Regions from separate parts of the Sedimentibacter sp. genome, predicted to be linked through region 2. Evidence: a T-box and tRNA genes for the amino acid it is inferred to sense, from the RefSeq annotation. Region 2 holds a T-box; the other regions hold tRNA genes.
The links. The T-box of region 2 lies ahead of leuS (leucine--tRNA ligase). A T-box ahead of a tRNA ligase gene usually reads a tRNA of that ligase, here a tRNA-Leu.
Positions count from the first base shown of each region.

Region 1: it has a tRNA-Leu gene. The T-box ahead of leuS (leucine--tRNA ligase) is inferred to sense a tRNA for this amino acid. The anticodon was not compared.
Region 3: it has a tRNA-Leu gene. The T-box ahead of leuS (leucine--tRNA ligase) is inferred to sense a tRNA for this amino acid. The anticodon was not compared.

Region 1 is NZ_JBCFAS010000002.1:4,257-7,805, reverse strand. Features, by position in the region: gene AAGU76_RS06675 (carboxyl transferase domain-containing protein) at 1-290, shown strand, start outside; gene AAGU76_RS06670 (hypothetical protein) at 299-568, shown strand; gene AAGU76_RS06665 (biotin/lipoyl-containing protein) at 581-994, shown strand; gene AAGU76_RS06660 (DNA-processing protein DprA) at 1,143-2,039, shown strand; tRNA gene AAGU76_RS06655 (tRNA-Leu) at 2,076-2,158, shown strand; cyclic di-GMP riboswitch class I at 2,252-2,338, shown strand; gene AAGU76_RS06650 (transglutaminase-like domain-containing protein) at 2,411-3,289, shown strand; gene AAGU76_RS06645 (PilT/PilU family type 4a pilus ATPase) at 3,323-3,549, opposite strand, start outside.
Region 2 is NZ_JBCFAS010000001.1:67,450-70,998, reverse strand. Features, by position in the region: gene leuS (leucine--tRNA ligase) at 1-1,357, opposite strand, end outside; T-box leader at 1,424-1,626, opposite strand; gene AAGU76_RS00355 (DUF134 domain-containing protein) at 1,740-2,117, opposite strand; gene AAGU76_RS00350 (Mrp/NBP35 family ATP-binding protein) at 2,193-3,029, opposite strand.
Region 3 is NZ_JBCFAS010000001.1:632,215-635,763, forward strand. Features, by position in the region: gene AAGU76_RS03010 (serine kinase) at 1-28, opposite strand, end outside; gene AAGU76_RS03015 ([Fe-Fe] hydrogenase large subunit C-terminal domain-containing protein) at 30-1,277, opposite strand; gene AAGU76_RS03020 (ATP-binding protein) at 1,287-1,712, opposite strand; gene AAGU76_RS03025 (DRTGG domain-containing protein) at 1,709-2,056, opposite strand; tRNA gene AAGU76_RS03030 (tRNA-Leu) at 2,347-2,432, shown strand; gene AAGU76_RS03035 (SH3 domain-containing protein) at 2,578-3,315, opposite strand.

The DNA of each region.
Region 1 (3,549 bases), on a different contig from region 2:
TTCTTGCATGGCCAACGGCTGAAATAGCTGTAATGGGACCTGAAGGTGCAGCCAACATCATATTCAAGAATGAAATAGCCGAGGCTGAAGACCAGGGCGCAAAACGAGGTGAAAAAATACAGGAATACAGAAACACTGTTGCAAATCCGTTTACGGCGGCAGCCAGAGGTTACGTTGACCAGGTAATAGAACCATCACAGACAAGAAAAAGAATAATAAGCGCTTTTGACATGCTGTCAGGCAAAAGGGAACAGAGGCCTGTGAAAAAACACGGCAACATTCCTCTGTAGGAGGCACTATGAACAATTTGAACGATAATACAAAGAAAAATAGCAATGAATCTGAAGCAGAGGGTTTTGGCCATGCAGCTGATGATGAGGCAGCGGCTGTAATAGCAGGAGCAATTGCCTTCATGGATGAGGAAGGAGAGATAGTAGCAGCCGTAACTGCTGCCTTATCTGTTATCCTTGGAACATCCTCAGACTCTTTTGTAGTCAGAAACATAAAGAGAACGCCTGAAATGGATCCCATCTGGGCTTTAGCAGGCAGAATGAAGCTAATGAGATAACGGAGGAATGAAATGAGAAAATTCAATATAACAGTAAACGGAAAATCATACGCGGTTGAAGTAGAGGAAGTGGGAGCAGGTCTTGGTAACTTTACATACGCTCCGGTACAAAACGCACCGGCAAAGCAGCCGCAGCCTTCTGTACCGAAGACTGCAGCATCAGTTCCGCAGACACCTGCTCCCGCGCCGAAGGTTTTGGACGAAGCAGTTTCAGGAGAGAAAATCACTGCACCAATGCCAGGTACCGTACTTGATATAAGGGTAAGTGAAGGTCAGACTGTGAAGGCAGGAGACATACTTCTCATTCTGGAGGCAATGAAAATGGAAAATGAGATAGTTTCTCCAGTTGACGGCGTGGTGAAGAAAATCCACACTTTTGGGTCAGCCACCGTCAGCACCGGGGATGCTCTGGCGACAATAGGCTAAATAATTAAATTTTCTTAACTCTTCTTTATGAAAGAAGAGTTTTTTTTTGTCTAATATTGTGCTAAAATGTAGAAACATATATCTGGACAGTATGCATATGGAGAAGGAACATATCCTTCCGATGAAATTCGAAACAAGGGGATCTAAGATGATAAGCAATGAAGATATTATTAGGCTGCAGCTGGTTAACGGTTTGGGGAGGAAGACTATCAGCAAAATCCTGAAATTCATGGAGGCAAAGAAGGCTAATCTCAAAAACTTTTCTGATGTCGAAAAATTCATAAAAGACATGGGAATCAAGAAAGTCAAAATTGATCTTGAAAAGATTGAAAGCGAAGCTGCGGCTATCCTGGATTGCTGCAGGAAATCAAATATAAAAATCATAAGCATCTATGACGGGGAATATCCCAGGAAGCTTCATCAAATCGAGGATAAGCCTCTTATATTGTATGCAGACGGAAATCTTGATCTTCTTAACAATGAATGCAATATTGCAATAGTAGGCACAAGGACTCCCAGCCAGGAAGGGTATGAAATTAGCTCTATATTTGCGGAAAAACTCACTGAGGGAAGGTGCTGCATTGTCAGCGGATTTGCCTCAGGCTGCGACGAATCGGCTCACAACGGCTGCCTGGCGGCTAAGGGACAGACCATTGCCGTAATACCTTCAGGGCATCTTTATTCGATGAAGAATAACAAGAGTCTGTACAACATGATTATATTAAACGGGGGAGCCATAATATCAGAACTTCCTCCGAACGCAAAATCGGAAAAGAACGCCTTTGTAAACAGAAACCAAATCATTGCTGCTCTTTCGGAAGGAATCATAGTAATAGAAGGCGGGCTTAAAGGCGGAACATCAAACACAGTGAAGTTCGCCAACGCATACAACAAGCCTGTGGCATACACGGCAAATGTCACTTCATGCATTGGACAAACTTCAATTTTCAACAATAACATTGAAGTCATCGACAGCTTCGACAAGCTTAAAAATTTTAAAAATAAATCTTGTAAAATTATGCTTGACAAAGCATGTTCTCAGTAGTATAATAAATTTTGTTGTTGAGTAAACAACCGACGCGCGGATGTGGCGGAATTGGCAGACGCACTAGACTTAGGATCTAGCGCAATAGCGTGGGGGTTCGAGTCCCTTCATCCGCACCAAATTAGAGGCGAAAGCCGGAAAAATCTCGTCTACGGACGAGGTTTTTTTTATTATTTTGTTGACAAAGACTGGCAGCAGTGATATTATTAGGTTAATTAAATAGGCAAAATTTTCTAAAGAAAATGGCGCAAAGCTATAGGGTCTAACCCATGAAAATGGTATGACAGCCAGTTGCTGTACTTATGTACATTACAATGAACTTCGGCTTCGCTATTTGCGAAGCTTTTTTTATTCGGCAGGAGGACAAGCATATGAAACTACTGAAGAAAACAATGTTTATAATGTTAATAACGATGATATTTGCTTCCTCGTCGTTCTGTTTCGGAGCAGACGGCATATTCAAAAGCGCCAAATCGGAAATTGACGCATCAAATGTATCGGAAGGGTATGTCAGAGTAAAATACTTAAACCCGACGACAAAAAAACTTAAGGTAATAATTGAAAAGGGAATGGGCAAGTACACCTACGACTTAAATGGGACAGGTTCCTACGATACGTATCCGCTTCAGATGGGGGACGGAAAGTACAAGATAAGGGTGTTTGAAAATATAAGCGGCAGCAAGTATGCAGTTAAACAGACCGTAACGGTTGATGTTAATCTGAAGAACAAGAATTCACCTTTTTTGGTATCCAGCCAGCTTGTGAATTTCACCAGGGAGTCGGCTGTTGCCAAGAAGGCCGAGGAGCTTACAAAAGACTGCACCACAGATTTTGATAAGCTTGATGTTATTTATGATTACATAATAACCAATATAAAGTATGACAGCGAGAAGGCTCTGACGGTAAAAAGCGGCTATTTGCCAAAAGTGGATGATATATTGAGCTCAAACAAGGGTATATGTTTTGACTACGCCTCATTGATGGCATCCATGCTTCGCTCCCAGGGGATACCTGCAAAACTTGTGACAGGATATTCGTCAAACTTAAGCGCGTACCATGCGTGGAATGAAGTGTATACGGATGAGACCGGGTGGATAGTGCTTAATGAAATGTATTTTGACGGAAACCAGTGGAAGCTAATGGACAGCACGGTGGCTTCAACCGCGAAGCAATCCAACAGCCAGAGACTTATGGAATACACAAATAAGCTTATAGACGGCAAGTATTACACAAAACAATATGAATATTAAAAAAAGAGCCTGGCAGATTACTCTGCCGGGCTCTTACTTGTTTAACAGCTTTTGCATCAAGTCGGGATCCATTGAGTGGATCACTGCGTTCTCTTTGGTTATCAATCCGTTTCTGTAAAGTTCCATTATGCTTGTATCCATTGATTTCATTCCGGCGCCTTCTGATGAATATATGACGCTGTTGAGCTGGTGCACCTTTGATTCCCGTATAAGATTGGAAACCGCATTGGTGGCGAGCATAACCTCAAAGGCTGCAGCCC
Region 2 (3,549 bases):
TCAACGGAAGCTGTTCTTCAGGAACAGGAACCATTCCGCAGTGCGGGCAGTGAATTATCGGAATAGGCTCTCCCCAGTATCTTTGTCTGTTGAACGCCCAGTCTTTCATCTTATAGTTTGTTTTCTTTTCACCAAGCTTGTTTTCCTGCAGGAAATCAATTATTTTTGCAATTGCTTCCTTCACCCTCAGGCCGTTGAGCATGCCTGAGTTTACCATTATGCCGTCTTCAACGTCAGTGAACGCAGCTTCTTCTATGTTGCCGCCTTCGATGACTTCAATTATTGGAATACTGAACTTCTTCGCAAATTCCCAGTCTCTTGTGTCGTGTCCCGGAACCGCCATTATTGCTCCTGTTCCGTATCCCATCATTACATAATCCGCAACCCATACCGGAACTTCCTCTCCCGATACGGGGTTTATTGCTTTCAGTCCCTTTATTTCGACGCCTGTTTTATCCTTGGCCAGCTGAACTCTTTCAAATTCTGTCTTCTTTCTTGACTGTTCCTGGTAATCCCTTATCTCATCAAGATTTTCTACTCGTGCTGAATATTTTTCTATGAATGGATGCTCCGGAGCAATTACCATGAACGTAACTCCGAACAATGTATCCGGTCTTGTAGTGAAAACTCTTAAGTTATCTGTAGTATCCTTCAGTTTGAAGTCAACCTCCGCTCCGTAGGAGCGTCCTATCCAGTTTTCCTGTTCAAGTCTTATTCTCGGAAGGAAATCAACTTCATTTAATCCTTCCAGCAGCTTGTCGGCATATTCTCTGATTTTTAAGAACCAAACATCCTTTTCCATCTGTACGACTTCGCTGCCGCATCGGTCGCATATGCCGTTTTGTGATTCTTCATTTGCCAGAACCACCTTGCACTTGTTGCAGAAGTTTACGTATGTCTTATCCTTGAATGCAAGACCGTGCTTGAAAAGCTGAACAAATATCCACTGAGTCCATTTGAAGTAATCAGGATCGGTAGTATCAACGGTTCTTGCCCAGTCAAAGGAGTAACCTGCAGCCTTCAGCTGCGAAGTGAACACTTTAATATTTTCATCTGTTACCTTTCTTGGATGTTTGCCTGTCTGAATTGCATAGTTTTCCGTAGGAAGACCAAAAGCGTCCCAGCCTATGGGAAACAGCACGTTGTATCCTTCCATTCTTCTTTTTCTTGATATTACCTCAAGGGATGTATATGCACGGATATGACCTACATGCAGACCTACCCCTGAAGGATAAGGGAATTCCACAAGGCCATAAAATTTCTTCTTGTCTGATTTGTCATGTGCCTTGAATGTTTCATTCTTTTCCCAAACTTCCTGCCACTTTTTCTCAATGGCTTCTGGATTGTATGATTTCATTTTTGTTCCTCCATATAATAATTTAATTTCTTGGGTTAGGTCATAAAAAAAGGACAGCCTATCCCCTGCTGGGACGAAGACTATCCGCGGTACCACCCAAATTAGGCATAAAGCCTCACTCTTATGTTAACGGCAATAACCGTTTGAAACTACTCTGTTCGTTTCAAAATACTCATGGACGAGTTTCAGTTCCCATAATGCTGACTCACACCGGCCGCCAGCTCTCTTGAAATATGTACAAACCTACTGCTTCCAGTCACAGTAATATATTCGCTTATTTTTGTATTATAACAGAAGACAATTTTATATGCAATAACAAATTGCAACATTTGCAAAAAAAGGCAGATCTGTTATTGAATGCAGATTCCGCCGTTATTTCTAATCAAAGCTCCTCATTGCTTTCCAGGAAACCTTTGCCGCATCTTCTTCTGTGGCAGCGACCTTCAATGCACAGTTCGCCTTCACCGTCACAAAGCTTGTAATCTCCGCCTTCAATTCGCAGCATCTTTCCGTTTACCAGGGACTGTGCAAGTTTTTTCCTTGCCTCACTGTAAATTCCCTGAACGGTTGTGCGCGCTACATTCATCTGACCGGCACATTCCTCCTGTGAAAGCCCCTCCAGATCAATAAGCCTTATGGTCTCATACTCGTCCACTGTCATGGTTACGTAGCACGTTCCTTCAACCGGAGCATCTAAAGGACCAAAACGGCTGCTGTCCGGAAGGCAGCAAACTTTTCTCCATTTTCTGGGTCTCGGCATCATTCCACCCCTCTTCAGCTATATAATTTCAACTATTATACTATAAAACATTAGCACAACTTTATCAAATGTTTTTTAAAATTCATTTTTTTCCAGCATGTCAGCAACACCTGCAAACTGTGTGTCGTCATAAAGTTCAATCAGTCCCTTGTCGCAGGACATGGCAATGTTGGGATCTATGGGAAGCTTGGCAATTACGCTGATGTTGTGGCTCTTGGCGACTTCATCTATGTTGCTTTCGCCGAATATCTTGTACTCCTTGCTGCAGTCGGGGCATTTGAAATATGACATGTTCTCCACAATACCAACAATCGGAACATTCATCATTTCTGCCATCTTCACTGCTTTTTCCACTATCATGGAAACCAACTCCTGCGGTGAAGTCACTATTATGATTCCGTCCACAGGTATTGACTGAAATACAGTAAGCGGCACATCACCGGTTCCCGGAGGCATATCCACAAACAGATAGTCAATGTCGTGCCAGATTACTTCTGTCCAGAACTGCTTGACGGTGTTTGCAATCACCGGCCCTCTCCATACAACAGGATCAGTATCCTTGTCCAGCAAAAGGTTTATTGACATCACGTCGATTCCTGTCTTGCTTCTGCACGGAAGAATTCCGTAACCATTTCCTTTTGCCTTTTCTGTTATTCCAAAAGATTTTGGTATTGACGGTCCTGTTATATCGGCATCAAGTATTCCCACTCTGTAGTCACGTCTTCTCATTGTTACAGCAAGCATAGAGGTTACAAGAGACTTTCCTACTCCACCCTTTCCGCTTACAACTCCTATTACTTTTTTTATGCTGCTCATCTGGTGAGGTTTTTCTAAGAAATCTGTCTTTGCCTCTTTCCTGCTTTCGCATTCCTGACTGCAGGAACTGCAGTTTGAATTACAATTTTCGCTCATTTTTTAGCTCCTAGCATTAGTTGATTTTCGGCTTTGCCGCAATAACACTGTTGCTGCCTATGCTTTGTTTATAAATTAGACGTCGGCAGTAAATAACATATGTCATTTAATTCAGTTTAGCCCTACAACAGTTACATGTCAATAGATTTTTATCTTTAGGTTATCCGGTAAAAAATGCTCACTTTTTTATTTACCCAGATTTAGGCTTCATAAACATTTTTTATGAAAATTATTTAATGCCAGTTAAAAAATGTATAATTTGCTTGAAAAAAGAAAACACTGATGATATAATAAATACTGCTTATGAAACAAAGACTACCGTCTTTGTCTTGATGTATTTATTGTATCGTTGTGAAGCAAGCCGGTTTGCGGCTTGCATGATGATATAATATCTTGAACTTCATGAGGGAGTAGTTTGCGCGAAAGTGTTGCAAGTCAACATAATGATCCTGGATCTGGCTTGCATTAAAGAACGAGACTCATGCATCACTTTGATGCATGGGTCTTTAATTATTTTAAT
Region 3 (3,549 bases), 560 kb from region 2:
TTTCAGCTAAATCCGTACATTTCATCATCTCACCTCTTCTCATTTACTCTCAAGACAACGCAGTCATAAAACTCCGATTCGTTGTTGTAAACATCCTCCGCGTGGGCATAACAGGTGGGTGCTCCGCAGGAGCCGCAGTCAAGGCCTGGAAGCATGTCGTTGATTTCTTTAATCTTCTCGTTTCTGTCAAGTGCTTCCTTCATATTGAACCTGCTCTGGATATCTTCTTCTCTTAACTTGTACTTGATGATTCCGGATTCGTACAACTCGTCGAATCTGTCCAGGTCTGCATTCAGACAATCGTTGTTTTCCTTGCTGGTTATATTTTTGATATTGCTGCTTGCAACGAAAGGATTTACAACATTAAACGTACCGCCAACGCATCCCTGCACGCAAGCCAAGGCTTCTACATAATCCACATCGTCAAGCTTTCCGTTTTCTATTTCTTCAAGTATCTGTATTATGTTTTCCATGCCGTTAACCGCAATATAATTAGTGATGCCAGCCGATTCGGACTGGCCGCCTGAAACGGCCCACTTCAAACCATTGAGCGAAGGAGATGAACATACCAGGTCATCCTCCTTGAGAACCTCCCTGTAGAGTTCTCCGTAAATGGTGTTTAACGGAATAACCCAATCAACCGAAGGTTTATAGTCCCCTATGGGGTCAGTGACAGCAAGAAGCTTCGCCGGGCAAGGGGATATATAAAACACCCCGATTTCCTCATCCTTGAGATTGTATAGCTTTCTGGCGCGCTCCCTGGCCAGCATGGCTCCGATTTCCATGGGCTCCTTGAGAAGAATGAGATTATCCATCAGTGAAGGGTACCTGTCTTTAATAAGCCTCACCGCTGCAGGACAATTGGCAGAAATGAGAGGCCTCACCATGCTGTCCTTACCTAATTTCTTGTGAATGGCCTTTGCAACAAGATCTGCAGCCCAGCTTACATCGTATACATAGTCGAAACCCAGCTTCAGAATGGCGTTTTGAACCCTGCAAATGTCGATGGTTTTTGGAAACTGACCGTACAGCGGAGTGCCAGGAATCGCTATTTTGTACTTGTATGAGGAATAGTGCATCTCTTCGTACCATTCTATCGGTTCAGGAGTGTAAGCCCCGTAGGGACATATTTTTATGCATTCGCCGCAGTGTATGCATTTGGAACTATTTATAAAAGCCTTTCCATCAATGAGTCTGATGGACTGTGTCGGGCATCTTTTCATACAGTTGGTGCATCCTTTGCATTTTTCCTTATCGAACATAATAGAAAAATTCATTTTTGCCTCCTATAGGTATATAGTAATGATTATTACCGTTCCGTTGCTGCTTGAACTGATCTCGAAGTCATCTGAATATTTTTTCATGTTGGGTAATCCCATACCGGCGCCAAATCCCAGTTCCCTGACTGATTCTGAAGCTGTGGAATATCCTTCGGTCATGGCCATTTCTATGTTGCTGATGCCGGGTCCCTTATCCTTGGATATTATAACAATCTTGTCTTCGTACAGGTCACAGTGAAGCATTCCTCCGTGGGAATGTATCACGATGTTGATCTCCGCCTCGTAGGATATTATTGCGATTCTTCTTACAATCTGCCCGTTGATTCCCATGGCCTTCAGGTTTCCCTTTATGGAACTTGAAGCCTTGCCCGCATTTATGAAATCATTTGCAGAAACGCTGTAGCTGTATCTTTTTAGAAATTTATCAGTCATCCTTCAATTCCCTTCATACCGCTTAATACAAGCAAACCGCAAGTTTTAAACATGGTGTGGTCTGTTGCCAGAATAGTCAGCGAATTTTCAACGGCCAGGTCAATAATATCCTTTCCGGGTTTCTTTCCCCTTACAAACAGTACAGTGGTCATATCCATCATTTCAGCCGTTCTGATGACCTGGTGGTTGTTGAGTCCCGTAATGAGCAGCGAGTCGCTTGTAGCATAAGCCAACACATCGCTCATTAAATCACTGGCAAATCCATATTGAATATCCGTACGTTCATCGCTGAAGTTCGTAATAATTTCTGCATTCAAAATACTGGCTATTTCATTGATTTTCATATAGGCCCCCGGGTTTGAAGTTGGATTTTTTAAAACCATTAAAAAGACTGTTGAAATTATAATACATTTTAGCTGCACGACATTCATGCGGTATTAGTCGTTAAAATTGCAGCCAGGCTGTTTCCTCAATAACTATATTGTTATAATTATAATGCATTTGCAGATTAATTACAAGCATTATTCAAGTCGCAGAGTGTAACCGTTTGCAGAAATTTACTGAAAATTCCAGAAAAAATTTTTGAAAATTCTCTTTACAAAACCTGAATCATCCGCTATAATGATAAAGCAATGCGGTCGTGGCGGAACGGCAGACGCACTAGCTTGAGGGGCTAGCGAATGTATATTCGTGGGGGTTCAAATCCCCCCGACCGCACCATACAAAAAATAGGACATGAAGCAGCGAACAACAGTTCATTGTTTCATGTTTTTTTATACCTGTTTTAAGCTAGTAAATAGTTCCTTCCGACCAAAAATTTCATACAAAAAAGAAAAACAAGAGGATCTCTCTTGTTTTTTCTTTTTCACTGCAGAACCAGATAGTTTGCATTTGCATAACCGCTGGTTCCGTTGTATTGAACGTTGTACCAGTCGCCGCTTCTTCCAAGCACTCTCATTACCGCCCCGTTGGGAGCCATTCCTATTACCGGAGAATTCAGTGAAGGTCCGCTTCTCACGTTCAGGTATCCGCTTGTGAGTCTCACTCGTGCAGTCTGGCCTGTGGCTGTTCCCTGGGATGAAGAGAAGTATTCGTTTGCTGCTGCAGCAATTGCCCTTGCTATGGTATCAATGTTGTTCGTTATCCAGTTGGCATCTTCCACATTGTCATGAAATGCCACTTCTATGAGAACAGACGGTGCAGCGGTCCTCGCAACCTCTCCCAGAGTGGTCGTAGGCACTGTGGTTACCCGGTCAGGATTCGGATATATTATTCTGAATTGATCCCTTAACAGCTCCGCCATCCTCAATCCGTTTGTGCTTGACGGGTAATAAAAAACTATGGTTCCCCTGTTTCTGCCTTCCTGGCCAGGACCTGAGGCATTGGAATGTATCGCTATGTGAAAGTCGTAGTTGCCGGCGTTGGATTCCCTTATGGACGAACCTGCCGTCATCTCAGGTGTGTTTCTGCCGTACTCAATTCCATACTGCTGCAGGTAAGGAATCATGGCGTCGGCAATCTGGTTCATCCAGTATTCCTCCGTGCCTGTAGTCACAAAAGCATTGAATTGCTGCGTCGACGGGCTTAAATATATTCTAGGCATTATACCCCTCCGTTTCATTGTTTATATTTTCATTTTATGCTGACATTTTCATACTGTCACTTATGAAGTTATGTTATTTGCAAATGTTTCACATATAATGTACGGGGGGATAAAATGATTTATAAATTGTTTCGCTTCTTCAAAAGAAATGTGTTTGTCTTTATTTTCATATTCTGCATTCTTGTTGTATTATTCTCCGTTGCAGGTAAATAATTCAAAAAAAGGGCAAGCCGT